Regions from separate parts of the Pseudobutyrivibrio sp. LB2011 genome, predicted to be linked through region 1. Evidence: predicted binding sites of a transcription regulator. Region 1 holds the regulator's gene; each other region holds the start of a gene.
What was found. Region 1 encodes HrcA, which represses chaperone genes, less so after heat shock. Its sites were predicted from a motif close to TGTTAGCACTCNNNNNNNNNGAGTGCTAACA; they were not measured.
Positions count from the first base shown of each region.

Region 1 (11,185 bases):
CAGCTGCTCCCTGAGCTGCCTGTGACTGCTCATACATCTTTGCAAATACCTTCTGAGCTGACTCTGTAAGCTTCTCCTGAGCTGCCTTAAGCTCACCAATCTGTGAATCACTCATCTCCTCTGGAGTCTGGTACTGATCAAGAAGCTTCTGAGCTGCTTCGATATCAGCCTCAACTGCTGCCTTGTCAGCTGCATCAATCTTGTCACCTACTTCATCAAGAGCCTTCTTTGTCTGGAATACAAAGCTCTCAACATCGTTTCTTGTATCAACAGCTTCCTTACGCTTCTTATCCTGAGCCTCATACTCCTGAGCCTCTTTAACTGCCTTATCGATATCCTCATCAGACATGTTAGAACCAGCTGTAATTGTGATGTGCTGCTCCTTGCCTGTTCCAAGATCCTTAGCAGATACGTTTACAATACCGTTTGCATCAATATCGAATGTAACCTCGATCTGTGGTACACCTCTCATTGCTGGTGGGATACCATCAAGTCTGAACTGTCCAAGTGACTTGTTATCCTTAGCGAACTGACGCTCACCCTGTACAACGTTGATATCAACTGCTGTCTGGTTATCAGCTGCTGTAGAGAAGATCTGGCTCTTCTTTGTAGGGATAGTTGTGTTTCTCTCAATAAGTCTTGTAGCAATACCACCCATTGTCTCGATTGAAAGTGAAAGTGGTGTTACATCAAGAAGAAGGATATCGCCTGCACCGGCATCACCAGCGAGCTTACCACCCTGGATTGAAGCACCGATAGCTACGCACTCATCTGGGTTAAGAGTCTTGCTTGGCTCGTGACCTGTAAGAGCCTTTACCTTATCCTGAACTGCTGGGATTCTTGTAGAACCACCAACAAGAAGTACCTTTGAAAGGTCTGAAGCGTTAAGACCAGCATCCTTAAGCGCCTGGTTAACAGGACCTGCTGTAGCTTCTACTAAATCATGTGTTAATTCATCAAACTTAGCACGTGTAAGGTTCATATCAAAGTGCTTTGGACCTTCTGCTGTAGCTGTGATGAATGGAAGGTTGATGTTTGTAGTTGTAGCAGATGAAAGCTCTTTCTTAGCCTTCTCAGCTGCTTCCTTAAGTCTCTGAAGTGCCATCTTATCTGTTGAAAGATCTACACCCTCAGCTGCCTTAAACTCTGCAAGCATCCAATCTGTAATCTTCTGATCGAAATCATCACCACCAAGTCTGTTGTTACCAGCTGTAGCAAGAACTTCGATAACGCCATCACCGATTTCAATGATAGATACATCAAATGTACCACCACCAAGATCGTATACCATAATCTTCTGCTCCTGCTCGTTATCAAGACCATAAGCAAGTGCAGCTGCTGTAGGCTCGTTGATGATACGCTTTACATCAAGACCTGCAATCTTACCAGCATCCTTTGTAGCCTGACGCTGAGCATCGTTGAAGTAAGCTGGAACTGTGATAACTGCCTCTGAAACTGTCTCACCAAGGTAGTTCTCAGCATCACTCTTAAGCTTCTGAAGAATCATAGCTGAAATCTGCTGTGGGCTGTACTTCTTGTCGTCGATGATACGACCATTGTCTGTACCCATATCTCTCTTAATTGAAGAGATTGTCTTTTCTGCATTTGTAACAGCCTGACGCTTTGCTGGCTCACCAACAAGTCTCTCACCTGTCTTTGTAAATGCTACGATAGATGGTGTTGTTCTAGCACCTTCTGTATTTGCGATAACGGTAGGCTTTCCACCTTCCATAACAGCAACACAGCTGTTAGTTGTTCCTAAATCGATACCAATAATCTTTCCCATGATTTATATCCTCCTAAATTACTTAATTTGCAACCTTAACCATTGAATGACGAACTACTGAATCGTTGTACATGTAGCCCTTTTGGAATTCTTCTACGACGATGTTCTCGCCAACTTCCTCATCCTCAACATGCATTACTGCATTGTGGAAATCAGGATTGAATTCCTTTCCTACAGCCTCGATAGGCTTAACACCTGCTTCCTCGAGAGTTGTAAGTAACTGCTTGTATATCATGAGCATTCCATCAGCAAATGGATCTGCTCCCTCCTCAACTGTAGCAAGACCTCTTTCGAAGTTATCAACTACAGGAAGAACCTTTTCAATGATGGCCTTTGCGCCATTTCCAAACATCTGAGCCTTTTCCTGCTCTGTACGACGACGGAAGTTTTCGAATTCTGCCATCTGACGAGTAACTCTATCAGTAAGCTGCTCTATCTGCTCATCACGCTTATCTTTTTTCTTTTCTTTTTTCTTGAATGGCTTCTTGCCATCCTTTTCCTCTTTTGAAGATTCTTCTGAAGTGTTTTCCTCAGAAGCTTCTGTCACTTCAGCTTCGGCTTCTTCAGCCATCGCTTCCGCATTTTCCATAGCTTCTTTAACTGCTTCTTCAGTAGAGAACTCTTCCATTTTTTCTTTATTCTCTGCCACGAATTTACATCTCCTTAATTTCTTTTATCCTTTATTTCTGTCAGCTTCCTGTTTCAGTAATTTATCTAGCTGACCTTTAAGACTTTTTATATTGTCAACAACATTTTCGTAGTCCATACGCTTTGGACCAACGATACCAATTGTACCTTTGACTCCATCGCCAAGCTCGTATGTTGCTGTAACAATCGAACAATCCTTCATAGTTGATATTGGAGATTCGTCTCCGATATATACCTGAATTCCTGTGCTCTCATTTTCACTTGAGCTATCATTAAGAAGCTCTATAAGTGATTGTTTTTCTTCGAATGTATCTAATAATTCAGAAGCCTTCTTTGAATCTGCAAGCTCTGGATACTTGAAGATATTGGTAGCACCTGAAGTATAAACCTGCAAATCATCGCCTTCAGTGATTGTCTCTGCTACGGTATCGAGTACCTGCTCTACAATCTCATCATGGATACCTGCCTGCTCCTTTAATCTGGATATAACTGCCAGATTAATCTGGTCAACTGTCAGGCCGTTAAGATTTGTGTTAAGAAGCATGTTAAGCTTTAACATTGTTTCATTATCAAGTGGCTTATCCACATTGATGATTTTGTTCTTAACGATGTTGCCATCCATGACAACTACTGAAAGTACCTGGTGTTCATCAACAGCTGAAAGCTGAACAAACTTTAATCTATTTGAAACAACTGAAGGAGCTGAAACTAATGTGGCATACTGGGTATTGTTTGCAAGTGTTTTTGCTACATTCTTGAGAAGGCTTTCCATCTTTTCTGTCTTCTCAATCATCCATTCCTGCATGTCAGCAACTTCTTTGTCCTTCTCAGCTATTAGATTGTTAACATAGAATCTGTAACCTTTATCTGAAGGAATACGACCTGCCGATGTATGTGGCTGAACTATATAGCCTAAATCCTCAAGATCTGACATCTCGTTTCGGATGGTAGCTGAACTAAGATTCAAATCAGTGTATTTTGATATTGTTCTTGAACCAACTGGCTCACCAGTTTCAAGGTAATTCTTAATGATTGCATTTAAGATTTTAACTTTTCTCTCATCTAGTTCGATATCAGCCATACATTCACCTCACTCCCACTCAGTTTTATGTTGTTAGCACTCATCTGATTGGAGTGCTAATCATTTTCTGATGTTAATTTACACCTAGGGTCCCCTTTTGTCAACCGCCTTAAGATATTTTTTATACTTTCTTTATTAATGTTATATAATTGTTATTTTTCCTAAGCTTTGGTAATATATGAGGGCAATCATTTTTGTAAATATCATCGTTTTTTGCAAAAATAATTACATTAATATAGAGGTGTTTTATGGATCAAAGTAAAATCAGAAATTTTTGCATTGTTGCACATATCGATCACGGCAAATCAACCCTTGCCGATCGTATCATACAGATGACTGGCACTCTTACTGAGCGTGAAATGCAAGCCCAGGTCCTTGATAATATGGACCTTGAGCGCGAACGTGGTATCACTATTAAGTCTCAGGCTGTTCGTATTATATATAAGGCTGACGATGGAAATGAATACATCTTCAATCTTATCGATACCCCAGGTCACGTGGATTTTAATTACGAAGTTTCTCGTTCACTTGCAGCTTGCGATGGTGCCATTCTCGTTGTTGATGCTGCACAGGGTATCGAGGCTCAGACTCTTGCAAATGTTTATCTTGCATTAGATCATGACCTTGATGTTATTCCTGTCATCAACAAAATCGATTTGCCATCTGCAGATCCTGAACGAGTAATCGAAGAAATTGAAGATGTCATTGGTCTTGAGGCACAGGATGCTCCACAGATTTCTGCCAAGACTGGTCTTAATATACATGACGTTCTAGAAGCAATAGTTAATCAATTGCCACCACCATCAGGGGATGTTAACGCACCTCTTCAGGCACTGATTTTCGATTCACTCTATGACCCTTACAAGGGCGTTATCGTATTTTGTCGAGTAAAAGAAGGCACATTAAAGGTTGGCGACAGCGTCAAAATGATGGCTACTGGTGCAGAATTTGATGTTGTAGAAGTAGGCTACTTCGGTGCCGGTCAGTTCATTCCTTGCGATGAACTCCCAGCTGGAATGGTAGGTTATATGACTGCATCCATCAAAAACGTTCGCGACACTCGTGTTGGTGATACAATCACTCACGCTGATGCTCCTGCTTCCGAGCCACTTCCAGGATACAAAAAAGTTAATCCTATGGTTTACTGTGGTCTTTATCCTGCAGATGGCGCTAAGTATCCAGATCTTCGTGATGCACTTGAAAAGCTTCAGCTTAATGATGCAGCTTTGCAGTTCGAGCCAGAGACATCAGTTGCACTTGGTTTTGGATTCCGTTGTGGTTTTCTTGGACTTCTTCATTTGGAAATCATCCAGGAGCGTCTCGAGCGAGAATATAATCTAGACCTTGTTACTACTGCTCCAGGCGTAGTTTACAGAGTTTACAAAACAGATGGCACAATGATAGAGCTTACAAACCCAAGTAATCTCCCTGATCCTAGTGAGATTGAATACATGGAAGAGCCAATCGTTGAGGCTGAAATCATGGTTACCAGCGAATACATTGGTGCAATTATGGACCTTTGTCAGGAGCGTCGTGGCCAGTATATTTCAATGGAATACATGGAAGAAACCAGAGCACTTATCAAGTACACTCTTCCACTCAATGAAATTATCTATGATTTCTTTGATGCTCTAAAGAGTCGTTCTAGAGGATACGCTTCATTTGACTATGAAATGAAGGGATACATGAAGTCTGACTTGGTTAAGCTTGATATCCTTATTAATAAAGAAGAAGTTGATGCACTTTCATTCATCGTCTTCTCTGGTACTGCTTACGAGCGTGGACGTAAAATGTGCGAAAAGCTTAAAGAAGAGATTCCACGTCACCTTTTCGAAATTCCTATCCAGGCTGCAGTTGGTTCAAAGGTTATTGCCAGGGAAACTGTTAAGGCTATGCGTAAGGACGTTTTAGCAAAATGCTACGGTGGTGATATTTCACGTAAGAAAAAGCTTCTTGAAAAGCAAAAGGAAGGTAAAAAACGAATGCGTCAGGTTGGCAATGTAGAAATTCCGCAGGAAGCCTTCATGAGTGTTCTTAAATTGGACGAGGATTAAAATGACTCCTATCGAACTATATATTCATATACCATTCTGTGTAAAAAAATGTTTATATTGCGACTTCCTTTCAGGAGTGTTTGATGAAAAAATGCAGCGGCGTTATGTCGCTGCTTTGTGCACTGAAATAAAATATATGGCAAGCCAGGTCCACGGTGTTGAAGTAGCTACTATTTATGTTGGCGGTGGCACCCCATCTTGGCTTTCTGAGGATTTGATGGATTCAATTATTACCACCATCAAATCGTCCTTTAGAGTCAATCCATTGGCCGAGATATCTGTTGAGTGTAACCCGGGAACATTATCCGCTGAAAAGCTCAATGTATACCGTAGCGTCGGAATCAACAGACTATCCATCGGCTTACAGTCAGCAAATGACGATGAATTAAAGGAGCTTGGACGAATCCACGACTACAATCGTTTCCTTCACACATTTGATTTAGTTCGAAAGGCAGGTTTTGATAATGTAAATGTGGATATCATGACAGGATTGCCACACCAGACAGTGGAAAAACTCGAACGCACCCTAAACGCAGTCACTATGCTTCGACCAGAACATATCTCTGCTTACTCTTTGATTATCGAGGAAGGCACTCCATTCTACGATAAATATAAGTTTGATGCTGTTAAGCAGCATGCAGGCATGGAAACCGAGGATTTACCTACCGACGAAGAGTCTTATCATTTGTATAAATACACAATGGACTATCTTGAAAAGAAAGGTTATAAACGTTACGAAATCTCCAATTATGCCCGCGGTGGAAAAGTTTGTCGCCACAATATTGGCTATTGGGACCGTGTTCCTTATTTAGGACTTGGCCTTGGCGCTGCTACCCTGTATCAAAACAGACGTGCAGACAACATTCGTGACATATACAAATACTGCGAAATTGCCGAGCAAATCGCTGAAGGCAAGGAAATATCTACTGAGCTTTCCTCTCCTTTCTATGACAATGAAGAAACCCTTTCCAAAAAAGAGGCCATGGAAGAATTCATGTTCCTTGGTCTTAGAAAAATCGATGGTGTCAATCGTTCTGACTTCTTTAATATGTTCGGAATTGATATCGAAGCAATATATGGTCCAATCATTACTGCCCTTAGGAACCAGGGATTTATGGACGCAAAAGAAGGTCGTTTGTTCCTTACCGATATAGGAATAGATGTAAGTAATCAGGTTCTTGCCCAGTTTTTATTAGATAAGTAGAATTATTTACATTATTTCAATAAAAATATTCTCAAACTATTGACAACTTGGGATTCATTAACTATTATATTTGAGTATGCGTTGAACTGTCCGTGTCCGGCTACAACGTATTTAATTTGAACATTTTATAATTATACAAATTGGAGGTGTAGCAACACATGGCAAATATTAAGTCTGCTAAGAAGCGTGTTCAGGTAACAGCTATCAGAACAGAGCGTAATAAGGCAATCAGATCAGAGGTTAAGACATACGTTAAGCGTGTTGAGGCTGCTGTAGAGTCTGGAGATAAGGCTGTTGCAGAGGCTGAGCTTAAGGCTGCTATCAAGGTTATCGAGATGGCTGGTTCTAAGGGCGTTTACCACGACAACACAGTTAGCCGTAAGGTATCTCGTCTTTCAAAGCTTGTAAACACACTTGCTTAATTTAAATACGAAATAATAAAAAGCATCGGTCCCGTCAGCCGATGCTTTTTTTGTGTTATTTTTTTATTCCTCAATGTTATCTTCTTCAGATTTATTAATCTCTTCTGCTATATCTTCTTTCCAGAACTCTCCTGTTTTAATACGTTTTATACCTGACTGATTGCTCTTTCCTCTAATAGCCTCTATTTGCTTTGTTGCAATATATCTTTGTAGAAAAGCTGCATGGTCTGATGAAATAGTGCATCCACTAAAAACGCCACCATTCTCATCTTCCTTTTGATTGATAATCCTTCCAAAAAACTTTCCTACTTCTCTCTCTCCATCATCTGTATCCTCAAGAAGATGCAGTATGAACTCTCGATTCGGGTCAATTTGAGAACCTAAAGGCTCCACAAAGCCCACACCGCAATATGATAAATCTCGAACGATAACCGAATACATTATATCGTCCTGCTCAACGTCCATTACCTTATCAATATTGATGCGCACTCCACGACGTCGATTATATTTATTTCCCTCTTCTAATAATGGTAATACAACGTGGATTGCACGACCTGATGAAAATGTAAATTTATATATTTTAATATTTTCCCAAATAAAAACACCTTGATCATTCACTACTATCAAATCAAGTTTTGAAACGCTTCCTGTAAAATCAACTTCTCTAACTGAGTTTTGCCACATCTGAATAATGTTCTCTATCGGGATACCTTTATTACCAAACTTAGTAGTAAACTCTTCTTGCTCCTTTTCGTTCAACACGGCATACTCCGTAGGCAACTCCAGTTTTTTATTCTCAAGAGTTGCTTGCACTGAGATGCGCGCCTTTTCTGTCACCTCTGAAATATGTAATTTCGTAATTGTTTTTTCTTTATTCATACTTTAATTTTAGCAAAGAAAAAAGTTCCTGACTACTATAGAATTACCGGCAATATATGGTTTCTTTCGTAACAAATACTTCACAAAATTTGCATGATTTATCGTACAGTATTATGTATATTTAAAGAGGGAGTATGTAAATCCAATGAGGGCAATAATTTGAAACAATACAATTTTGAACTAGAGAATATATCTCATCTAGAAAATGCACTCGATTCTTTACACAAAGACATCGACAATGATTCATATTCATCTATTCTATTCCATATATATACAAACGGTATCGACAAATCAGAAATAGACATTGTTAAATCTGAGATTCTTGATGCTTTTCCAACTGCGTCTATTGGTGGAACAAGTACAAATGGAGGCATTTGCGATGGCCATCTAGTTGATGAAGGAATGGTTATTTCTGTTTCAGTTTTTGAAAGCACATCAACTCAGGTCAAATTATTCAATTGCATTCCAGGAAATGAAGACATTGTAGGGAAAAGCATATCAGATTTTATAGATTCAACGGAAAATATCGTAGCAGCAGAATTGCTCATAACACTCAAATCAATTAACAGTCATATTATTTTAAATAATGTAGAAAAGTGTCATAAGGATATTTTCGTATTCGGCGGAGGAAGTGCCGCCGTCACAATATCTGATGAAAATACCTGTGTAATAGATGAGAATGACATCTCTCCTAATGGTGTCCTTGTGATAACCTATTCCGGTCCAGATTTTCATATCGATGTGCACCATGCAATAGGTTGGAAAGCATTAGGTAAGGAATTAAAAGTTACCAAAATAAAGGGCAAGCAGCTATTTGAAATCAATAATACCCCTGCCGGCAAAGTATATAGCAAGTATTTGGATATCCAGGCTGATGAAAACTTCTTTTCAAACATACTAGAATTCCCAATAATGTCTCATCAGCATGGCAATGAAGTATTACGATTACCATTTTCATGTAATCACGAAGATAACTCTATTATTCTTGCAGCTGATATCGACCCTGGAACTCCAATCAATCTTTCCTACGGAGACCCTGATGTAATCAAGGAAGACGTAATTGCTCTTATAAAAAAAGTAAAGGCCTTCGCACCACAGGCAATATTCTTGTACAGCTGTGGTGTACGACGCCTCTATTGGAAATACCTTATAAACAAGGAAACAGCTCCATTTGCAGCCATCTCTCCAACCTCTGGATTCTACTCTAGTGGTGAGATTATGCGCATGGGGAACCACATCATCGAGCATCACGTCACATTAATAGCAATCGGAATGCGTGAAGGTGAAAAGGCCATTGCTCAGCCATCATTTAATGGTGACAAAGCTCTGCCTATACCAGAAGAGCAAAAAATGCACAGTCAGGTTTCTATGGTACGTCGTTTGGCCAACTTTATTAACGTCACAGCTGCTGAGCTTCAGGAGGCCAACGAAAAGCTACAAGAGATTGCAGATACTGACGAACTAACAGGATTATATAATCGCAGAATGCTCAACAAGCTTGTTTCAAACGCTATTGATAGAGCGAATAAAAACGGCTTTGATATGATTATCGGTATTGCGGATATTGATAATTTCAAAGAAATAAACGACACCTACGGCCATGTAATGGGTGATAAGGTACTGGTAGAACTGGCTAAGCAGCTGGATAATGAAGTCGAAAAACTTCCTAGTGGAATTATCGGACGCTGGGGCGGCGAAGAATTCATGTTTATCGCCCCTACATTAAAGCTAGATGATGTTCTATCCAATATTGAAGAAGCCAGAAAACGAGTCTCCAGCATCAAATTTGATGGAATAGACTCTCCTACTATAAGTCTTGGCCTCACTGCTTTCGTTATGGGCGACACTGCTGAATCAGTATTTAAACGAGCTGATGCTGCCTTATACGAAGCCAAGGAAACAGGAAAAAACAAGACATGCGTAAAATAAAATAAAGCCCTGTCCCACACATAGGGACAGGGCCATTTTTATTTACCTGCATATTTCATAATAATAAGTTCTACAGCCAGCTTTTCATCCAAGCGACCAGTCTTAAACTGCTCCTCAAAATCAGCTGCATCATTTAATAGATTAGTAATTTCCTTTGCAGAAAAATTGTTAGCCAACTGCATTGTACGCTTCACAGCAAAATCTGGCATTCCAACTTTGCTTGCTATCGTTCCTGCATTGTTGCCATATGCCGACAACTCCTTGATAACCTTCATCTGTCTGAACTGGCGAACTATCATAGTCAGAATTCGCATAGGAGGCTCCTTCGCAGAAAGCATATCCTGATACAAATCCAATGTCTTTTTCAAATCCTTGGCAGAAATAGCATTTAGCATATCGAAAATCTTTGTCTCTACTCGGGCAATACAAATAGCATTGACGTCCTCCAAAGTTATCTGATTCCTGTCCCCTACATAAGAAACAAGCTTATCAAGCTCTGTAGCCATATTATCCATTGAGTCGTGAGTCATGTTCAAAAACTGAGACCAGGCATCTCTTTTCATCTGCTTGCCAGCAGCGTTTAGCTGACCACCAACCCATTTAGCCAAAACACTTTCATTAGGCATATTCATCTCTATGTCTCGACCTGCAGCTTTTGCTGCCTTATATAGCTTTCCTCTTTTATCTGCAGAAGGCTCTACAAATATAAAGATGGTAAAATCAGGGATGTTTGATAAATAGTTTCCTAAATCTTCAGGCATCTTTTTGCCAAACCCGCTATTCTCAATGAGTATAACTCTGTGCTCAGCAAAAAATGGCATTGTCTCAGCCTGGTCAATTACCTGGCCTACGTTGATGCCATTGTCCTCGTATTTGGTGAAGTTCATATTATCACCCTCATTTACAAGTGCCTTCAAGAGCTTGTTCTTGTACTGAAGCTTTAAATAGTCTTCCTCGCCATAAAGCAAATATATATTTTGAAATTGTCCTGAACTAATATCTTCATCTATACGTCTCATAGGTAAAAGTATAGCCTAAATCCAGATTAACTACTAGTGAATATTAAAAAGAAATAATATTCTATAAACTAATCCCATTCGTTAGAAAACTCTGGAATAAAGCTCTCCTTCGCAACTTTTCTATCCTGTATAAAGGCGTTTTCTATGCCCAAATCCAAAGCGT
Region 1 is NZ_JNJS01000001.1:332,520-343,704, reverse strand. Features, by position in the region: gene dnaK (molecular chaperone DnaK) at 1-1,786, opposite strand, end outside; gene grpE (nucleotide exchange factor GrpE) at 1,809-2,414, opposite strand; gene hrcA (heat-inducible transcriptional repressor HrcA) at 2,460-3,515, opposite strand; gene lepA (translation elongation factor 4) at 3,764-5,569, shown strand; gene hemW (radical SAM family heme chaperone HemW) at 5,571-6,773, shown strand; gene rpsT (30S ribosomal protein S20) at 6,932-7,195, shown strand; gene T375_RS01450 (PilZ domain-containing protein) at 7,259-8,074, opposite strand; gene T375_RS01445 (sensor domain-containing diguanylate cyclase) at 8,234-10,003, shown strand; gene holA (DNA polymerase III subunit delta) at 10,042-11,022, opposite strand; gene T375_RS01435 (radical SAM protein) at 11,091-11,185, opposite strand, start outside.

Region 2 (11,185 bases), on a different contig from region 1:
CCTCAACAAGCTGTTTACCTATATTCATGGTAGGGTCCAATGATGTCATTGGATCTTGGAATACCATTGCGATTCTTTTTCCGTTGATGTGTTTTCTAAGCCATTTTTTATCCTTCTCAAGGATGTCCACAGTTCCTAATTCGCCATCTTCGTTTGTGTAAGTGAAATCAATTTGGCCACTGTTAACAACCGCATTTTTTGCAAGAATTCCCATAGCGGCTTTCATTGTAACTGATTTTCCAGAACCAGATTCTCCAACGATTGCTACAGTTTCACCGCGCTCCAAATCAAAGTCGATTCCACGGATGGCGTGTACCATACCTGCACTTGTCTTGAAAGAAATGTCCAGGTTTTTTACATTTAAAATTACGTCTGCCATATCTCCCTCCTACATTTCTTTCATCTTTGGATCGAAGGCTTCACGAAGGCCATCGCCAAGTAAGTTAAAGCTAAGCATCAACAGTGCCATTATGATAATTGGTGGAATAATCTGATATGGATGGGTTGTAAATGAATCGTATCCATCTGAAATCAGTGAACCAAGAGAGCACTGTGGTACAGGAATTCCAAGACCTACGAAGCTAAGGAAAGCTTCTGTAAAAATAGCTGTAGGAATTGAGAACATTACCTGTGTGATGATTGGTCCAATAATATTTGGCAGAACTTCTTTAAAGATAATGAAGAAGCTGCCGGCACCCAGAGTTCTTGATGCGAGAACAAATTCCTGCTCTTTAAGTTTAAGCATTTCTGCACGTGCGATTCGGCTCATACCAACCCACTCAGTAAGCATTAATGCAAAAATAATTGTAATCATACCTGGTCTTAAGATAAGAAGCAGAAGAGTTACGATTACAAGTCGAGGAATACCGTTCCAAATCTCTAGCAAACGCTGCATTACCATATCAACGGCACCACCAAAGAAGCCGGAGATAAGACCGTAGCTCATACCGATAATCATATCGATAAGGGCAGCAGCAACAGCGATGATAAGCGATACTCGGGCACCTGACCAGCAGCGAGTCCAAAGGTCGCGACCGTACATGTCACTACCGAACCAGTAGTACAAATCATCATGGCCGCCAGCTTCATATTGATTGATTTCCTTGCTACCTGTTGTGGTGCTAAGTGTTTCTGTTCCATCAAGAATGCCAAGGTTTTCGAGGCCAGGAACACGTGGTGCAAAGTTTTTTTGAGTAAGCTCCTGTGTTGAGTAATCATACTCGGTCATGCCTGGGCCAACGATGGCGAAAAATACAATAAGAATAATGAAGATAAGTCCGACCACAGCGCTTTTCTTGTGGAAGAAACGATGTCTGACTTCCTTCCAAAAGCTTTGTGAAGCATAGTTGGAATCGATATTGATATCTTCATTTTGCTTTTTTAAAACAAAGTATGCATCCATCTTAGTCGCCCTCCTTTCCAAGTCTGATTCGTGGATCGATTATGCCGTAAAGAATATCCACAACCAGCATTACGAAAATGTAGAGAGCAGAGTAGATAAAACTTAAAGCGATTACTACGTTATAATCATTTGATTGAATTGCATTTACAAGCAAGCTTCCTACACCAGGAATAGCAAAAATCTTTTCTACAACCAGAGAACCTGTCATAAGGTCAACTACAAGTGGCGCAAGAACAGTGATGATAGGAATCAAAGCATTTCTTAGAGCATGCTTGATGATAATCTGACTGCTTGTTAGTCCTTTACTTTCTGCAAAAAGCATGTATTCACTGCCTAATACTTCAATCATTTCACTGCGGGTGAATCTGGCAATTGTTGCCATGGTAAACATCGATAATGCAACTGAAGGCATAATGCTGGAATTCAGCGCATCTGCAGTGTTGTAAAGCATTGGGAATACCTTCCATTTGAAACCAAGGTTGTATGAAAGAGCTAACGCAAATACGTAGGATGGAACTGACACACCAATTACTGAAATGATGGTGCAGATAGTATCCAAAATAGTATCCCGCTTTAGTGCTGCAATCAGACCAAGAATCAGGCCCACTATAGCGCCTAATGCTACTGCGAAGAAACCAATGTTGATTGAAATTGGAAGTCTTGATTGGATAAGTTGAGAAATTGGAGTGTTTTTGGAAATATTGTAGCTTACTCCGAAGTCTCCTCTTAGCATGTTGACTACATATCGTCCAAATTGAATTACAATTGGTTGATCCAGTCCATACTTCGCGTACAAGACGGTACGCTGATCATCTGAAAGTTTTTCGTCATTGAATGGCGAACCTGGCATCAAGTGCATCAAAATGAATAGCACTAGAACGATTGCCAAGAGAGTAAGAATAGATGTAAGAACCCTCTTTAGTATGTATTTTTTCATATTACATATCCTTCCCTTTTAAATTTTTACTTAGGGAGCTCAGCTATAAATTCTGAGCTCCAAAGTAAGAATTTAATTTCTATTAGTTCTTTGTTGTGTTCTTGTAAACTCTGTTAAGAGCAACTGGGTGGAAATCAATTCCTGAAACATTAGATGAAACCATCTGTGCATTTGCTGCTGTGTAGATTGGGAAGATAACTGCTTCTTCCATAACAATCTGCTCTGCATCGTAAAGTCGGTCTCTTCTAGCATCAATCTCTGTGCAAAGGTCACCAGTTGTGCATTCATCAAGGATTGCATCGTACTCAGCATTAGACCAGAAACCGTAGTTGTTAGGGTTGTCTGTGTACCACATTCCAAGATATGTCATTGGATCATCGTAGTCAGGTCCCCATCTTGTAAGACCAAGTTCATAGTTACCTTCCTGAAGATCAGATACACGCTGCTTCTTTGGCTCTGTTGTGATGTTTACTGTAAGTCCTGGAAGAGTTGTTTCCCATTCTTCCTTAAGAACTGTAGCAACCTTTGCAGGTGCATCATCCTCATCAGCTACAAGCTCAAGAGTAAGCTCTGTGATACCAAGTTCATCAAGACCTGCCTGCCAGTACTCAGCTGCAGCAGCTGCATCGTCACGGCAGTAATCCTTAAACTGTTCCTGATCTGCAGAGAAGTCAGCAGAGAAGTCACGTGGGATTGCTGTGTATGTTGGAAGTGAGCCATCCTTTAAAACATCAGCTGTAACAGATTCTCTGTTGATTGCCATTGTAAGAGCAAGTCTAATGTTGAGGTTTGCAAGCTCTGGAACTTCCTTGATGTTTGGAGTTACATACCATAAGTAACCAGCACCGATTGACTGGAACTCAGGATCGTCTTCAACCTGGTCAACCTGATCACCGTTTACAAGTGTGATATCTAAATCACCTGTCTGATAGCTCATGAGAGCTGTCTGTGAATCCTGAATTACCTGATATGAAAGACCTGAAAGTGAAACAGAAGCTGCATCGTAGTAGTCCTCATTCTTTGTAAGATGGAATGCTGTTGCAGCTGGCTCGTAGCTATCAAGTACGAAAGCACCGTTTGCAAGAACTGTCTCAGGGCTTGTTGCAAATGTATCACCGCATTCGTTGAAGAAAGCTTCGTTTACAGGATAGAATGTTGGGAAATACATAAGTGAAAGGAAATATGAAACAGGAACATTGAGCTGAACCTCAAGTGTCTTGTCGTCAACAGCTGTAACTCCAAGCTCTGACTTATCCTTTTCACCAGCAATGATTTCTGCTGCGTTTACAATCTGGCCGATGTCTGAAAGCATGTAAGAATACTCAGATGCTACTTCAGGATCTACTGCACGCTGCCAAGCAAATACGAAATCCTGTGCTGTTACAGGCTCACCGTTTGACCAGTTGGCATCATCGCGAATCTTGAATGTGTAAGTAAGGCCGTCATCTGAAAGATCATAGCTTTCTGCTAAAGCGTTGATTGGATTTCCATCAGAATCCATCTGCATAAGGCCATCTGTGTAGTCAGCGATTACTTCGAAAGAAGTACCGTCTGTTGCCTGCTGTGGATCAAGTGATTCAACAGCAGTTTCAATCATTACATTCAGGTCAGTTGATGTAGAAGCAGTAGATGCAGAGCCTGTTGATGCTGTATCTGCACTAGAGTTTCCACAGCCTGCTAACCCAGCAACCATTGTGGCTGCGAGAACTAAAGCAAGTAGTTTTTTCTTCATAAGTTCATCCTCCTTAGGTTATTAAATTTAGGCTTGCTTTTCTTCTTTAGAGAACTAAAGCATATTGGCAAAAAAAACAATGAAGCTCTACCTAATTGTTAGCACTTCATTGTACTTGCGTCGAATTATAGCACAATACTTTAGTAGTTTAAAGAGGAAAATTAAAATTAATTTTAAGTTAATTTGATAATTAGTTATAGAAATATTTAATATAAAAAATATTAAACTTGTATAAACCCCAATATTTAATTTTAGTATAATTTAATAAAATTGCTACAAGGTCTAGTATTACTATGTACAGAAGGTACTATATGTGCTAGTATACTAAAAGGGGGAGATTAAAATTATGGAAACAACAGATATTTTATTTAGAACGCATTTAAATTATCAAATTGAAGCTAATAGCGATGAGGAGCAAGTCCGGCAAGTCACGCGGGACGAAATCGAAAACATTGACCTACATCGCTGTACTTTCTTTGACTTCAAAACTTTTCTTACTTACATTCGAGACAATTACCCAGATTATTATTATAGTGATGCTGCTATCGAGGCAGTTAAGCCAACAGGCTTTAATGAGAATGAAAAATATGATTTTGTATCTTTGACAGACTATGCAAAGCATACAGCCATCACTATTGGCAATATGACTTTATTTAATGAGTTGCAAAAGCTTGCTAGTGCGATTGAACTGCTTAATGTCAAACAATACGATTTTGATCCTCAGCCACCAGTATACGAAGAATTAGGAAGCTGTGTAGTTGGTGGAGCCAATATTGATGCATATAAACTGACTGCATATTTACATGAAAGTAGTACCAAGGAAAGACCTATTGTTGCGGTTCGTTCATATTCGATTGGTACGAAGACATATTTATTGAATCCAGATATTATAGATATTTATTCTATCTATAAGCCTAATGCCACACTAATAGAGACTTTTGCTTACATGTGTTACGAAGATTATCGTCAGCATCGTACATCGCAATCTTTCGATAGACTTCTAATTAGTGGGGATGTAGATGTAGAAAGTCTGGAAGACATGTATTCAACACATTATGACTTACGCGTTTATGATAGACAAAACTAAAGAAATCTAAAATAATTATTAATTATTAGCACTCGGACTTGTCGAGTGCTAATTTTTGTGTTAGAACATAATTACAAGATAAATAACGGGTGGAGGTGAGATTATGAACATCCAAAAATTTACACAAAAATCAATCGAAGCAATTAATGCATGCGAAAAAATAGCCATGGATTATGGCAATCAGGAGATAGAGCAGGAGCATTTATTGATGGCGTTGCTACGTCAGGAAAATGGATTGATTCCATCATTGATTAGCAAGATGGACATCGATGTGGAACAATTCAAAAATGCTGTAGATGCGGCACTTCAAGCCAGAGTAAAGGTGCAGGGTGGTGACCTTCGAGTAGGTCAGCATCTCAATTATGTTCTTACTTATGCTGAGGACGAAGCTAAATCAATGCGAGATAGCTACGTTTCTGTTGAGCATTTGATGCTTGCTATGATTAAAAAGCCAAGCACACCTATCAAAAATATTTTCAAGGCATTTAATATTACAAGGGATTCATTCCTTGCAGTGCTTGCAACTGTCAGAGGAAATCAAACCGTAAATACGGATAATCCAGAGGCAACCTACGACACACTTGAAAAATATGGATACGATTTGGTAGAAAGAGCTAGAGATAACAAGCTTGATCCTGTTATCGGTCGTGATGAAGAAATCCGAAATGTCATCAGAATTCTTAGCCGCAAGACAAAGAACAATCCAGTACTTATAGGTGAGCCTGGTGTTGGTAAGACAGCAGTTGTAGAGGGCTTGGCTCAGCGTATTGTCAGAGGTGATGTACCTGAAGCACTTAAAAACAAAAAGGTATTTTCACTTGAGATTGGCTCAATGATTGCAGGTGCCAAATACCAGGGTGAGTTTGAGGAAAGGTTGAAAGCTGTTCTTGATGAGATTAAAAACTCTGATGGAGAAATCATTCTTTTTATAGATGAGCTTCATACAATCATTGGCGCTGGTAAAAATGGCAATGGTGGTCTTGATGCAGGAAACATGCTAAAGCCAATGCTTGCTCGTGGTGAGCTTCATTGTATCGGTGCTACAACCCTTGATGAATACCGCGAGTACATTGAAAAGGATGCTGCTCTTGAAAGACGTTTCCAACCTGTAATGGTTGATGAGCCAACAGTTGAAGACACAATCTCTATCCTTAGAGGACTTAAGGAACGCTACGAAGTATTCCATGGAGTAAAGATTACCGATGGCGCATTAGTTAGTGCAGCAACACTTTCTAACAGATACATCTCCGATAGATTCCTTCCAGATAAGGCTATCGACCTTGTGGATGAGGCTTGTGCACTTATCAAAACAGAGCTTGATTCCATGCCAGCTGAAATGGATGAGATGAATCGAAGAGTTATGCAGTTGGAAATTGAGGAAGCTGCTCTTAAGAAAGAAACAGACAGATTGTCACAAGATAGACTTGCTGATTTACAAAAAGAATTGTCAGAGCTTCGTGATGAATACAACACAAAGAAGGCTGCATGGGACAACGAGAAAAAGCTTGTTGAGGATGTAGCAAAAATCAAAGAAGAGCTTGATGATGTGCAAGGTCAGATAAAGGTTGCACAGCAGAAATACGATTTAGAGGAGGCTGCAAAGCTTCAATATGGTAAACTTCCAGAGCTTGAGGCAAGACTTGCAGAAGCTGAAGAAAAGCTTAAAGTTAGAGACACAGGCTTGGTTCATGAAAATGTTTCAGAGGAAGAAATTGCAAGAATCATTTCAAGATGGACAGGTATTCCTGTAGCAAAGCTTAATGAAACAGAGCGCAGCAAGACACTTCATCTTGATGAGGAATTGCACAAACGAGTTATGGGACAGGATGAGGCTGTAAAGCTTGTGTCAGAAGCTATAATTCGTTCAAAGGCGGGAATAAAGGACCCAAGCAAGCCAATCGGATCATTCCTTTTCCTTGGCCCTACAGGTGTTGGTAAAACAGAGCTTGCAAAGACATTAGCTCAGGCACTATTTGATGATGAAAACGCCATGGTTCGTCTTGATATGTCGGAGTACATGGAAAAGTTTAGCGTCAGCAGACTTATAGGAGCACCTCCAGGATATGTAGGATATGACGAGGGCGGTCAGCTTACAGAGGCAGTTCGCCGTAAGCCATATTCGGTAGTACTTTTTGATGAAGTGGAAAAAGCACATCCTGATGTATTCAATGTTTTATTACAGGTACTTGATGATGGTCGAATCACCGATTCACAAGGCCGTACAGTTGATTTCAAAAATACAATCATTATTCTAACCAGCAACATCGGCTCTCAGTATTTGCTTGAGGGAATCGATGAAAATACTGGTGAAATCACCCAAGCGACAAATGATTTGGTAATGAATGATTTGAGAAATTCATTTAGACCAGAGTTTTTAAATCGACTGGACGAAATCATCATGTTTAAGCCACTTACAAAGAGCAATATTGGTGGAATAGTAGATTTGATTATGGCTGAATTGAATGGTAGACTTGAAGACAGACAGCTAAAAATCGAACTTACTCCAGCAGCAAAGCAGTTCGTCATTGATCAGGGCTACGATCCAGTATATGGCGCTCGTCCTCTTCGCAGATACATTCAGAAAAATGTGGAGACTATGGCAGCTAAAATCATACTTGCAGGAGACATAAGCGAAGGTTCAACTATCACAATTGATTCAGATGGAACCAAGCTGTTTAGTTAACACACAGGAGGATAATGTATTATGTCATTTCAAACATTCATGTTTAAGTATATGGCAGCAAAGGGGGACAAAAAGAGGGATTCTACATTGACAATACCAGATGATATTCAACTTGAAACAAACATCAACTACCTTGGGAATAGCGATAAATACAACCTTTTAGATGTTTATTTCAAGAAGGGCACAAATGAAATTCAACCAACAATTGTTAGTATTCATGGCGGTGGATATATCTACGGCACAAAGGAGATTTACAAACACTATTGTGTATATCTTGCAGGCCTTGGATTCACAGTTGTGAATTTCAACTACCATTTGGCACCTAAGGCTAAGTTCCCATCTCAGCTTAGTGAAATCAATCAAGTGATGCAGTGGATGGTGAAAAATGCAGCCCAATACAATATCGATATTAATAATGTATTTTTGGTAGGCGATTCTGCTGGAGCGCAGATGTGCAGCCAGTATGCAGCTATCTTCACAAATCCAAAGTATGAAAAGCTATTTCCATTCAGCACCCCACAGGAAATAAAGGTTAGGGCTATTGCTCTCAATTGTGGAATGTATAAATTTGGCCTTGAAGCAGGTGGAAAGGGAAATGAAAAATTTACTCAGGATTTGTACAACATGTATGTTGGAAGAGACGATGATGAAGTAAAGAAACAGCTTGATGTGTTAGGTCACATTACTGAAAACTTCCCACCAGCCTATGTTATGACATCCTACTATGATTTCCTGAAGGACAATGCAGAGCCTATGTACAATTTCCTTAAGGACAAGGGGATTGATACAGAATGGAAGCTGTATGGAGAGGAAGGTCAGGAATACATGGGACATGTGTGCCATGTTAATATGAATCTTGAAGAGGCCAAACAAATCAACCAAGATGAGGCTGCTTTCTTCAAAAAATACATAAAATAAAAATAAGGGATTCCACTTATTTAGTGGAATCCCTATATATAACATCAGTTTCGATGTATGTTTTCTTATATGGCATAAGAGGATTTGCAATTCTAGAAAGAAGAATTTCTGCAGCTGTGTAACCCATAGAACTGCTATGGATTTTAACGGTTGTGAGGCTTGGCTCTAAAAGGGCTGCCTCAGGGGCATCATCAAAGCCACACACCTTTACATCTGCAGGAGCATCCTTGCCTAATAATCTAAGAGCCTTTAAAACCGACATTGCCAAGAAGTCGTTTGCGCAGAAGAACAAATCTGGCATCGTTTTAAGGGCTTTTATTTTTTCGCTAAGCCATAAAACATCTGAATATGGACAACTGTCATCCTCTAATATGCAGTTTGCTGTATCTATATTAATTCCTCTATCTGCAAGAACAGACACGTATGCTTGCCATCTTTCAAAGAATGATTGGCAGTGGAAACGGTCACCTACGAAAGAGACATTCTTGCAGTCTTTTTTTATCAGAGTATCAAGCATGTGATATGAGCTTGATAGATTTTCCATGTATAAAACATCTGCATTTATTTCACAGCGATGAGATATAGGGCTATCTATAAAGAGAAGAGGGATATTTTGTTTGCACAAAAACTCGCTGTACTTTTCGGAAAAAAGCTCTATACATAGAATGCCGGCAATATTATCAATGTTAAGATTGCTAGGAAAACATAGATTGTCTATTTCATAATCTCTGATAATGTTGATAGTTAATTTGTAACCAAGGCTATCGATTTTGTGCTGGAATGCTTCTAAAAGCTTGGTTCCAGAGTGAGAGTAGCCTGGGAAGGAATGTGTAAACAAAGCAATTTCAGTTTTTCCATCTGAAGCAGGTAAATTTGCACTCACTGTACCATTGTACATGGCTCTTGAATCAGGCATACTAAATTGCTTATATCCCATTGAAATGGCAGTTTGGCATATCTGATTTCTTGTTTCTTCTGAAACATTTCCTGTATTATTAAGAGCTCTTGAGACCGTATTTCGTGACAATCCAAGAGCGTCTGCAATTTCTTGTAAAGTAACCCTTTTACTCATAATAGTCTCCTAAATTTAATCTAATATCAATCATACTTGAAGGTGATAAATGTGTCAATTGTAACATTTTGAAATAGTCTAGTATGTAATTTCTAACAAAATGAATGGTGCATTTGATTACATTTGCACAAAAATATGTTACTTTTGCAAAGCATTATTGATTTATATGCACCATGAATGTAAAATTTATGGTGCAAGATATAGTGCAAATGCACCTTAGGGAGGTAATATGAGAAAAGCAGCGGTAGTGATTTTGGCCGGTATCATGGGGTTAAACATGGTAGCATGTGGCAATCAAACAGTAGAGGTAGAGGCAGAGGAAGAGAAGTACTTGGGAGAAGAATATGATAATTATGAGTTGTTTCCAGCTTCGGTAGAAGGATTTATTGGAGATACAATGCCTTTTTATGATGATGGAAAATATAATGTTTTCTATTTGGCTGATCAACGAAATGGAAAACAGGGTTATCATCCATGGGCTTTGATTCAGACCAGCAATTTTACAGAGTATGATGACAAGGGTGTGGTGATTAATTATGGAGATACTGTCGAAAGTCAGGATATTGCACTTGGTACAGGAAGCGTAATCAAGGATGACAAAGGAATCTATCATGCCTTTTACACAGGCCATAATGATACATATGAACCCAAGGAAGCTGTGATGCATGCCACAAGTTCGGATTTAGAAAACTGGGAAAAGATTCCAGCAGATACGTTTACAGGTGCGGGCAAGTACTCCACAGATGATTTCAGAGATCCATATGTTTATTATTCGGTTGATGATAAATGCTATGAGATGCTTGTAACCACTCGTTTTGATAATAAGGGAGTTATCGTAAAATACACATCCAAAGATTTGAGCAAATGGACTGACGAGGGAGTCTTTTTTGAGAATGACTTGGGAACCGATTCAAATATGGAGTGTCCATCTCTTCTTCAATATAAAGGAAAATACTATTTAGCATTTTCGGACCAATGGCCAAATAGAGTTGTTCATTATCGTGTAGCAGATTCATTGGATGGACCATTTGAAAAGCCTGAACGAGATTCATTTGATTGCAATGGTTTCTATGCTGGAAGACTGGAGACAGATGGTGAGAATCTTTATGTAGTTGGCTGGAATGGAACCAAGAAGGAACACCAGGATACAGGAGAATATGACTGGGGTGGAAATATGGTCTCTCATCTTTTGAATCAAAATGATGATGGAACATTATCACCAGTATTGAATCCAGAGATTAATAAGAAGCTGATACACGAACTTGATTTGGAACCACTTAAAATGACAGAGACAGTGAAAGCAGACGGTACAACCTATACCTTTAGCGGTGACAAATATGAAATGGTTGGCTTT
Region 2 is NZ_JNJS01000002.1:438,768-449,952, forward strand. Features, by position in the region: gene T375_RS13540 (ABC transporter ATP-binding protein) at 1-379, opposite strand, end outside; gene T375_RS13545 (ABC transporter permease) at 389-1,402, opposite strand; gene T375_RS05560 (ABC transporter permease) at 1,404-2,339, opposite strand; gene T375_RS05565 (peptide ABC transporter substrate-binding protein) at 2,422-4,071, opposite strand; gene T375_RS05570 (hypothetical protein) at 4,418-5,158, shown strand; gene clpB (ATP-dependent chaperone ClpB) at 5,262-7,841, shown strand; gene T375_RS05580 (alpha/beta hydrolase) at 7,863-8,759, shown strand; gene T375_RS05585 (LacI family DNA-binding transcriptional regulator) at 8,776-9,831, opposite strand; gene T375_RS05590 (glycoside hydrolase family 32 protein) at 10,061-11,185, shown strand, end outside.
Region 2: a site for HrcA is predicted at 5,182-5,212, ahead of clpB (ATP-dependent chaperone ClpB). Genes of this name have one in related genera too.

Region 3 (11,185 bases), on a different contig from region 1:
CAGCTTTTTTATGGTTATGCTACGTGGAGGAATGATGAAAAAAAGTTTATTTGCAGTGGCCTATTGGGTATTAATAGATATCCTTTTTCTGGCCATTATAGGAGTGTTTACTACACATCCTATTAATTGGTTTATCGCCATTTTAATTGTGGGGCTATGCAGTGTTTTTAGCATTGTAAAATCTATTAAAGATACAGGCTATATAAAACAGACCCTTGCACTGCCAGAAAACAATCATAAACCGGTGTATGATTACATTCGTGCTCTTGCGGTATTATTTATTATGTTTGTTCATGTGCTGGCTATGGATTGGCCATATGCATCAGGCATGGCAGGAACACCTTTATATGAGGTTTTAAATCTGATTAGATGTATTTCCGGGGTAGGAGGCAACTGCCTATTTTTAATGATATCAGGTGCATTACTTTTAAGGTTTAAGGATGAAAATCTTCTTACATTTTATGGAAGGAGATTTACCAAGATAATAGTGCCACTTGTAATTTATTACTTTTATTATCTGTGGGAGTATAATGCGCAGCGCTATACATCATTTACAACTGCAATTTATAAAATAATTACTGCAGATTATTCTAAGGCAAATGTACATCATTTTTGGCTTATATATGTAATCATCTCTTTATATGTGTTGGTACCGTTTTTACGATACATGCTTAAAGAGATGCCATACAAAAAAATGACAGCATTGATAATGGTTTTATACATATATTTTGTTCTTACAAAATTTATTATCAATGAAAATGCCATGCCTATGAATTTTACATTCTGGCTTTTGATTTTCTTGATAGGGTATTGGTATAGCTTGGATGAGTCACGTAAATACGATAGCATTGCAATGATTGCTGGTGTGGTTGCACTTATATTATTTGAAGTGGCAATTCATTTGAATCCACCTATGTCAGATGATTTAGCGGCTCATTATCCATATATGATAGTTGTATCTGTAGGCATAATGGCTTTCTTCTTTAAATTAGGAGATAAGCTAAAAAATGTATATCTGATAAGATTGATTAGCCAGTATAGCTATGGCATTATTTTAGGACACATGTTGGTGCTGGTTTTTGCAGTAAGAAAGTATTGTTATACATTTACAAGCTCACTAATGCATAAGGGAATGGGATTCTTGTTTCTTTCACTGGCTACATTAATAGGTTCTGTTATAATTGCCTACTTCATAGACAACATTACGGTTAAACCTATATCAGCAATTTTTGATATTAAAAAGAGAAAATAGTTAACATAATGGCTTTGACATATATCACACGTTTGACATATGTCAAAGCTTTTTTTATGCCTGATTTAGGTGAATAATGCACAAAAATAATTCTAACAATTTGATGTATTTTTACAAAATGAACACCTTTGGCCTTAAATTGTATGTCAACCGATTGACATAGTATATGTTGAATGCTAATATCCAATTTGTAAACAACACACGAACCTATTTGAAGGAGGGTTAATTTTAATGAAGAAGAGGTTATTGTCACTTATGGTGGTAGCTGCAATGTCAGCTTCACTAGTTGCTTGTGGTAGCTCAGAGGGTGGTTCATCTGACGGTGCTTCAGGCTCAGGCGTATCAATCACAGTACTTAATTCAAAGACTGAGATTCAGACACAGTTCGAAGAAATGGCTGAAGCTTATGAGGAAGCTACTGGCGTACACGTAGAGGTATACAACGCTGATACTGATACAACAGTTGCATCTCAGGTAGCAACAAAGTATGCATCAAACGATCCATACACACTTACAATGGTTGATGCAAAAGATATTTATTCACTTGCTGATGATTATGCTTATGATCTTTCAAATGAAGATTGGGCTAGTCACACAACACTTGGTATTACAGTAAACGACAAGCTTGCTGGTTTCCCAGTTTGTGTAGAGGCTAGAGGTATTATTTACAACGCAGATGCAATTGAGGCAATCACAGGCGAGACATTTGATCCATCATCAGTTGCAACACTTGATGATTTCCAGGCTCTTTTAGATGAGCTTAAGGCTGGCGGAATGGAGACTCCAGTTGGTGTCCTTTCTGAGTACTGGTCACTTGGCGCACATTACTTCGCAGAAGTATATGAGCAGCAGGAAGATCCAGATGCATTCGTTAACTCATTATTAGCTGGCGAAGCTGATCTTGGAAGCAACGAAAAGTTCAACGAGCTTATGGATACATTCGATACATTAATTGCTTACAACTATGCTAAGGGTTCAGCAGCAAACGCTGACCGTGAAGAGTCATCTATGATGCTCGCACAGGGCGACATCGCATTCATGTTTGGTGGTAACTGGGATTGGTCAGTAATCAACCAGTACGATTACACAGAGAACATGGGAATCATGCCAGTACCTGAGAACACATCTGATGACACAAATACAAAGCTTGTTGGTGGTGGTTCTAAGTACTTCTTCGTAGATAGCTCAGATGCTACAAGCGATGAGCAGAGACAGGCAGCACTTGACTTCCTTAACTGGTTAGTAAGTGATCCTGAAGGAAATGCATTCCTTACAGAGCAGTGTGCACTTGTTCCAGCATTCGACAACATCGATGCTTCAGCACTTGACCCACTTTCATTATCAGTTAAGTCTTATGCAGATGCAGGAAAGCTTATTCCTAACTACAACTACTTACCAGATGATCACATGACAGTAGTTGGTCAGGAAATCATGCAGAAGTATTTGGATGAGGCTATGACAAGAGACGAATTGGTTACAGCAGTAGAAGAGTACTTCAAGACAGCAACACCAATCGAACATTAAAATCATATTGATTGTTAATAAGGGGCCTTGGACTCCAAGGTCCCACTTTTTTTGAAAGGGATAGAATTATGAAAACAAATACAATGAGCTATAAAATAAAGCAGTATTTGCTTTTTGCAGGTATATCAACAGTTATATTTGCCTGCGTGGTAATCATACCTTTCATTTATGGTTTATACTTAACACTTACCAGCTGGGATGGTGTTTCTCGTAACAAACCATTTGTGGGTATTCAAAATTACGTTAACGCATTTGCGGATTCAGGTTATTGGGTTTCATTAGGACGCACATTTATTTATTCAGCAATTGCAGTTATTCTTGTAAATGCTGTAGCTTTTATCATTGCCTATATGGTAACAAGCGGAATTAAAGGGCAGAATTTTTTCAGAGCAGGTTTCTTCGTACCAAACTTGATTGGTGGTATCGTACTTGGTTACGTTTGGAAATTTGTTTTCAATAAAGCTTTTGTAGCATTGGGAAGCTTTATTTCATCAGGCAATGCTAAGTCACTCCTTGCAACAGAAAATGGGGCGATAGCAGCACTTATTATAGTTTCTGTATGGCAATATGCAGGTTATATGATGCTTATCTATGTTGCAGGTTTTATGAGTGTTTCAGAAGATGTTATTGAGGCGGCTAAAATTGATGGCTGTACAGGAACACAGTCAATCATTCACATATCTATTCCACTTATGACAGCGTCATTTGTACAGTGTCTGTTCCTTACAATCACCAGATGTTTCATGGTTTATGATGTAAACCTTTCATTGACAAACGGTGATCCATACGGTAGCTCAGCTCTTGCAGCTATGCACGTATACAACCAGGCATTCGTTAACAAAAACTATGGTACAGGCCAGGCTGAGGCTTTGATCTTGTTTGTTATCTGTGCAGTAATTGGTGGAATTCAAGTTTACGTTGGTAAGAAAGGGGAGGTGCAGGCATAATGGAAAATGAAGTAGCAGCTCGTAATAAAAAAATCAAACATGCCATTATGATTATCGTACTTACGTTATTATTTATTGCATTCGTATTCCCTTTCATAATGGTTATCATGAACGTTTTCAAGGTTAAGGCTGATATTACAGCAAATCCACTTGCTCTTATTGGTAAGCATGGATTTACACTTGAGAACTTCCCAAATGCTATCAAGAAAATGAATTTCTTCAAAGTATTTGGAAACTCATTGTTCGTAACAATTCTTTCTACAATAGGAACTATCATTCTTTCATCTATGACTGCTTATCTTATTGTTAGAAATAATTGGAAGGCTAACAAGATTTTATTTGTACTTATGATTGCATCAATGGTTATTCCTTTCCAGGTGCTCATGGTACCTCTTGTTTCCCTATATGGTGGAATTTTTGGTATTTTAAATCATAGAGTTACATTAATTTTTATGCATATTGGTTTTTCACTTTCAATGGCAACATTTATGTTCCATGGAAGTATTCACACAAATGTACCTATTTCGTTGGAAGAAGCAGCTACAATTGATGGATGTAACAAGTGGCAGATTTTCTCACAAATCGTATTTCCGATATTGAAGCCAACAATTGCAACAGTAGCAATCATTGATGCGATGGCATTCTGGAACGATTATTTGCTTCCATCACTTGTACTTGGTAGAAAGGAATTATATACTATTCCTATCGCTACGAAGGTATTCTATGGGCAGTTTTCTACAGACACAGGATTAATTATGGCGGCACTTTTGCTTGCTATGTTACCTATCCTTATTCTTTATATTTTCTTACAGAGATATATTGTTGAGGGAATAACAGCGGGGGCTGTGAAGTAGGCAACTATAATGCTGCGCTTTCCCGTAGAAGTATAAGGGGGTTACAATGGCAACATTAAAAGATGTGGCAGCAGAATGCGGACTGACTGTCACCACGGTATCGAGAGTATTAAACAACAGAGGTTATATTAGCGACGAAACTCGAAAAAAGGTTTATGAAGCTATGGCTAAGCTTAACTATAGACCGAATGAGGTAGCAAGATCTCTATCAAAAAAAACAACTAATACTATCGGGGTCATTGTTCCTCATATTAGACATCCATACTTTGCAGAGATGATAAGTAACATCGAAAATGCTGCTAGTAAGCATGGTTACAAGATTATTTTGTGCAACTCCAAGGGGAGAAACAATAAGGAAAAAGAGTATTTGGATATGTGCACGAGCAATAGGGTTGCAGGAATCATTCTTTTCTCTGGAAGTGTGGCAGTACAGGAATTTACGGACAGCAATATAGCACTTGTTACAGTTGAGCGTTTTGTTGAAAATGGAACAGCAGCTGTAGAGTGCGACAATAAACAAGGGGGAGAACTTGCAGCTCAGCATTTAATTGACTGCGGTTGCAAGAGACTTCTACACGTCAGTGGTATTTTGAATAATTCCATGCCAGCTGATGACAGAGCCCTAGGGTTCATAGAAGTCTGTGAAAAGAACGGAGTATTTTATAAGGTTGTTGCTACGAATATGGGGCAATACAACAGCCTTGATTATCATGATATGCTGGAAGGTGCATTGGAATACGACGAAGAAATCGATGGAGTCTTTGCCAGTTCAGATTTGATTGCTTCTCAGATTTTGCAGGTCTGTTCCAAGCTTGGCAAGCGTGTACCAGAGGATATCAAAATAGTTGGATTTGATGATGTAATGATTTCTCAAATCACAAATCCACCAATCTCTACCATTCACCAGCCAATAAAAGAAATGGCTGAGGCGGCTGTTGATATGGTAATTACAGCGTCTGAAGGCAAGACTGTTCCTAAGCGAACATTGCTTCCAGTTACGCTTGTAAAGAGAGAAAGTACATAATATTTCAGCTCACATCAGGGTTTGATGTGGGCTGTTTTTTTGTTTTAAATATTTTATAATATCTCTAGTTAATTGAAAGGAAGTTATATTATGAGTGAAGAATTAATGGAGATGTTAGCAGAATCTCTTAATGCTAATGAATTTGTAAAATATAATCATATCGTTATGGACGATATTGAGTTGACAGGTGCCACTGCACATATTGATATTGTTCCAGAAACACTTAATGTTCTTGGAATTGCCCATGGCGGAGCACATTTCACATTGGCAGATACTTGCGCAGGTTACACTGCAAGAGCAGATGGACGTCAGTATGTCACACAGCAGTCCAACTATTATTTCCTTAAAGGCGCCAAATCTGGACGTATTACAGCCAAAGGAAAGGTTGTAAAGCGTACTCGTAAGTTCTGCATTATTGATGTAGAAGTGACAGATGACAATGGAGAATTAGTTAGCAAAGGAACCTTTGATTATTACTGTGTTGCAGATCACCAGTAATGGGGTTAACGAGGAATTATATGAAAGAGATTACATTTGAAGAGCTTACAAAGCTTGATAAAGATAAATACATGCTGGTTGATACCAGAAATGAAGGAAGCCTCAAGTATGGTATGATTCCTGATGCTATCAGTATCACCCATGAATTATTTGAAGTTGATTTAGATAGCGTGGTAAATCAGCTAGATAAGTCAAAGCAAATAATTTTGTACTGCACTAGAGGACAGGTTTCTATTGAGGATGCAGAAGTTTTAGCAGAGCAGGGCTTTGATGCTGTCAGCCTTAAGGGTGGATATAACAGCTACCTTTCATACATGATGGATAAGCAAAACTCTGAGGCAGACGACGAGCTTAATGAGCAGAGAGCAGAAATCGAAAAAAGCATTAGAAAGAAGTTCCACAAGAGCTTATTCTCCCCATTTGCCAGAGCTTGCAAGGAATATGAGCTTATAAAAGAAGGAGACCATATCGCTGTTTGTATTTCAGGCGGTAAGGATTCCATGCTGATGGCAAAGCTTTTCCAGGAAATCCAAAGGCATCAAAAGGTCAACTTTGATCTGACTTTTCTTGTAATGGATCCTGGATACAGCGAGGTAAATCGTCGCCTCATTGAGAGCAACGCAAAGCTTATGGGAATACCAATCGTTATTTACGAAAGCGATATTTTCGATGCCGTAGATACTGTTGAAAAGAATCCATGCTACTTGTGCGCTAGAATGCGCCGAGGTCACTTATATTCAAAGGCAAAGGAATTAGGCTGCAACAAAATCGCCCTTGGCCATCACTACGACGATGTTATCGAAACAATTCTTATGGGAATGCTTTACGGAGCTCAGATTCAGACAATGATGCCAAAGCTTCATTCCACAAACTTTGAAGGCATGGAATTGATTCGTCCTCTTTATCTTGTTAGACAGGATGATATTATTGCATGGCAAAGATACAATGGATTGCATTTCCTTCAGTGTGCATGTCATTTCACAGAGACATGTGACAGCTGTTCAGTAGATGGTACAAGCGCTTCAAAGCGTCTTGAAACAAGAAATCTTATTGCAGAGCTAAAGAAGGTTAATCCTTATGTAGAGTCAAATATCTTCAGAAGTGTTGAGAATGTTAATCTTGCTACTGTAATAGCTTACAAGCAGGATGGAGTAAAGCATCACTTCTTAGATGACTATGATAATTGCCTATAACGACTATAAAAATGATAATAAATTATACTATTAGCACTCATTGTATATGAGTGCTAATTTTTTATTGACTTTGATTTTTCCCCGTATTATCATACTCATTAGTGAATAAGTGCAGTAACTAACAAGCTATAATATTTCTTAAGCGAAGCATTCTTCTGCTGAGCGTAGAAATCATTATGCTTGTTAGTGTAACTGCACGTAGGTTAACAAAGGAGTGATTAAAATGGGTAACAAAAAAGGTAGTTTATCAATTACAAGTGAAAATATTTTTCCAGTGATCAAAAAGTGGCTATACTCAGATCACGACATTTTTTATAGAGAGCTTATTTCAAACGGATGTGATGCTATCACAAAGCTTAAAAAGCTTGATATGATGGGTGAGTACTCACTTCCTCTTGATTATAAGGCAAAGATTCAGGTTATCGTAAGCCCTGAGGACAAGACACTTACATTCATCGATAATGGTCTTGGTATGACAGCTGATGAAGTAGATGAGTATATCAATCAAATTGCTTTCTCTGGCGCTACAGATTTCCTTGAGAAATATAAGGACAAGGCTGATTCAGATCAGATTATTGGTCACTTTGGTCTTGGATTCTATTCTGCATTTATGGTAGCAGATGAAGTACACATCGATACACTTTCATACAAGGATGGTGCTACAGCAGTTCATTGGGAATGCGATGGCGGCACAGAATTCGAAATGGGCGATGGTGATTGGGACCAGGTAGGTACTAAAATCACATTATTCTTAAACGAAGATTGCCTCGAGTTTGCTAATGAATACAGAGCTCGCGAAGTCATCGAAAAGTACTGTTCATTCATGCCTACAGAGATTTTCCTTTCAAAGAAGGATGCTCCAGAAGAGTACGAGACAATCGATGCAGCTGACAAGCTCGATACAGATAAAGTTATTGAAGAAATCCATGAGGATGCTAAGTTCGAAGAAAAAGAAAATGAAAATGGAGAAAAAGAACAGGTAGAGGTTTCACCTGCAAAGGATAAGCTTAAAATCGTTAAGCGTCCAGTAGCATTAAATGAGACTCAGCCACTTTGGACCAAGTCTCCATCAGAGTGCACAGAAGAAGAGTATAAGGCATTCTATCGTGATGTATTCCACGACTACAAGGAGCCACTTTTCTGGATTCACCTCAACATGGATTATCCATTTAACCTTAAGGGTATTTTATACTTCCCTAAGATTAACACTGAGTATGATTCAATCGAAGGTACAATCAAGCTCTACAACAATCAGGTATTCATCGCTGATAACATCAAAGAAGTTATTCCTGAGTTCTTAATGCTTTTAAAGGGTGTTATTGATTGTCCAGACCTTCCACTTAATGTATCACGTTCTGCACTTCAGAATGATGGATTCGTTACAAAGATTTCTGAGTACATTACTAAAAAGGTTGCTGATAAGCTTACTGGTATGTGCAAAACAGAAAAAGAATCTTATGAGAAATATTGGGATGATATTGCTCCATTCATCAAGTTTGGCTGCTTAAAGGACAATAAGTTCTGCGATAAGATGAACGACTACATCCTCTTCAAGGATATCAATGATAAATACATCACTCTTCCAGAGCTACTTGTTAAGGAAGAGGAAAAAGCCACTGATGAAAATGGCGAAAAGGTAGAAGCAGAAGTTGTTGATGAAACAAAGGATGCTGATGATAATAAAGAGCCAGAGGATACAAGAAAGACTGTTTACTATGTAACAGATGTTGCTCAGCAGGGCCAGTACATCAACATGTTCAAAGAGCAGGGCATGAATGCTGTAATCCTTGATCATGCAATTGATACTTCATTTATTACTCAGCTTGAACAGAGAAATGAGAACTACAAGTTCTGCAGAATCGATGCTGATGTTACAGATTCTATGGTTGAGGAAACATCTGAAGACGAGCTTAAGTCTGAAACAGAGACACTTACAGATGTATTTAGAAAAGCTCTTAACAACGAAGGTCTTGAAGTTAAGGTAGAAAAGTTCAAGAATAAAGATCTTTCTTCTATGATTACAGTATCAGAAGAGAGCCGTCGTATGCAGGATATGATGAAGATGTATGCTATGGGCGGCATGGATATGAGTATGTTTGGCTCAGCTTCTGAGACACTTGTACTTAATGCAAACAATGACTTAGTTAAGTATATCCTTAATAACAAGGATTCAGAGAATGTACCTACATTTGCAGCTCAGCTTTACGATTTAGCAAAGATTGCAAATGCACCACTTTCACCAGAAGCTATGACAGAGTTTGTTGCTAGATCAAATAAGATCATGATGTTATTAACAAAGTAGTAGATGCAAAACTTGCATATATTTATAACGGTAGGCGTATAAGCCTGCCGTTTTTTTAATATTACAAAATATATCTAGAATTATCACGCAACTTATCTTTATTTGTGTGTAAATTGTGAATAAAACATTGAAATAATGTGTCATTTTAGTTATTATTAATCTATCACATATTGCTATGGGGGAAGGGTTATGGCAGCAGCTGGTACAAAAAAATGGTGGAAAAACGCTATAGTTTATCAAATTTATCCACGATCGTTTTGTGATAGTAATGGTGATGGAATAGGGGATATTCCAGGTATAATTTCAAAATTACATTATCTAAAAGAACTGGGAGTAGATGCCATTTGGCTTAGTCCAGTTTATCAAAGCCCTGGTTATGACAATGGTTATGATATTTCTGATTATAAGGGCATCAATCCTGAATATGGCACCATGGAAGACATGGAGAAGCTTATAAGTAAAGCCAAAAGGCTTGGAATAAAGATAATAATGGATTTGGTTATTAATCATACTTCAGATGAGCATAGCTGGTTTAAAAAAGCTCTCGCTGGTGATGAAAAATATCGAAATTATTATTATTTCAGAGAAGGAAATGGTCGCAGTTATCCAAATAACTGGGGTTCATTCTTTGGCGGTCGCGCATGGTCAAAAACTGAAAAGGGTGATTATTACTTACATCTTTTTAGTAAAAAACAACCTGATTTAAATTGGCAAAATCCTGATGTATTTGATGAAATAACAGATATCATGAGATTTTGGTTGGATAAGGGTGTTGCTGGATTCAGATGTGACGTAATTAATATCATTTATAAACAATCACTGGAAAATGGAAAAAAGCGTTTAGCATTGACAGGTAGGGAACACTATCTGAACACAGAAGGATGCCATGAATTATTAAAGCGCTTCAACGAGGAAGTGTGGAGCAAATACAAGACATTCATAGTTGGTGAAACTGTTTTTGTAACTCCGGATGATGCAAAGCTTCTTAGTGATGAAAATCGTAAAGAGCTTGATGCTGTGTTCTTCTTTGAGCACATGGATGTTGATAATTACGGAATAAAATGGTTTAAAAAGGGATTTAATCCAAGTAAGCTTATTAAAGTGTTGGATAAATGGCAGAATGCTTTAGATGTTCCAGCGAATTATTTGGAGAACCATGATCAGATTCGCTCCGTTAATCACTTTGGAAATGTTGGCAAATACTGGGAGAAAAGTGCAAAGCTTTTATGTGGTTTAAATCTTAGCCTTCGAGGAGTTCCTTTTATATATGAGGGTGAGGAAATTGGCATGACAAATGGCGATTTTAAAGGCCTTAAGGAACTAAAAGACGTAGAATCATATAACATTAATCAATCATTGAAAAAGATGTTATTGGTCCACTCTATTCGACGCAAATTAATTCTTCAGACCACAAGAGACAATGCAAGAACTCCCGTGCAATGGGATGCAAGCGATAATGCAGGCTTTACTACAGGTACACCTTGGCTAAAAATCAATGCTAATAAATCATTTATTAATGTTGAGACAGAGCTTAGAGATGAGAATAGCATCTTAAACTTCTATAAGAGTATGATTGAATTCCGAAAGAATT
Region 3 is NZ_JNJS01000008.1:34,413-45,597, reverse strand. Features, by position in the region: gene T375_RS10195 (acyltransferase) at 35-1,252, shown strand; gene T375_RS10190 (ABC transporter substrate-binding protein) at 1,484-2,776, shown strand; gene T375_RS10185 (carbohydrate ABC transporter permease) at 2,845-3,723, shown strand; gene T375_RS10180 (carbohydrate ABC transporter permease) at 3,723-4,577, shown strand; gene T375_RS10175 (LacI family DNA-binding transcriptional regulator) at 4,624-5,601, shown strand; gene T375_RS10170 (PaaI family thioesterase) at 5,692-6,099, shown strand; gene T375_RS10165 (PP-loop family protein) at 6,120-7,292, shown strand; gene htpG (molecular chaperone HtpG) at 7,516-9,594, shown strand; gene T375_RS10155 (glycoside hydrolase family 13 protein) at 9,784-11,185, shown strand, end outside.
Region 3: a site for HrcA is predicted at 7,321-7,351, ahead of htpG (molecular chaperone HtpG). Genes of this name have one in related genera too.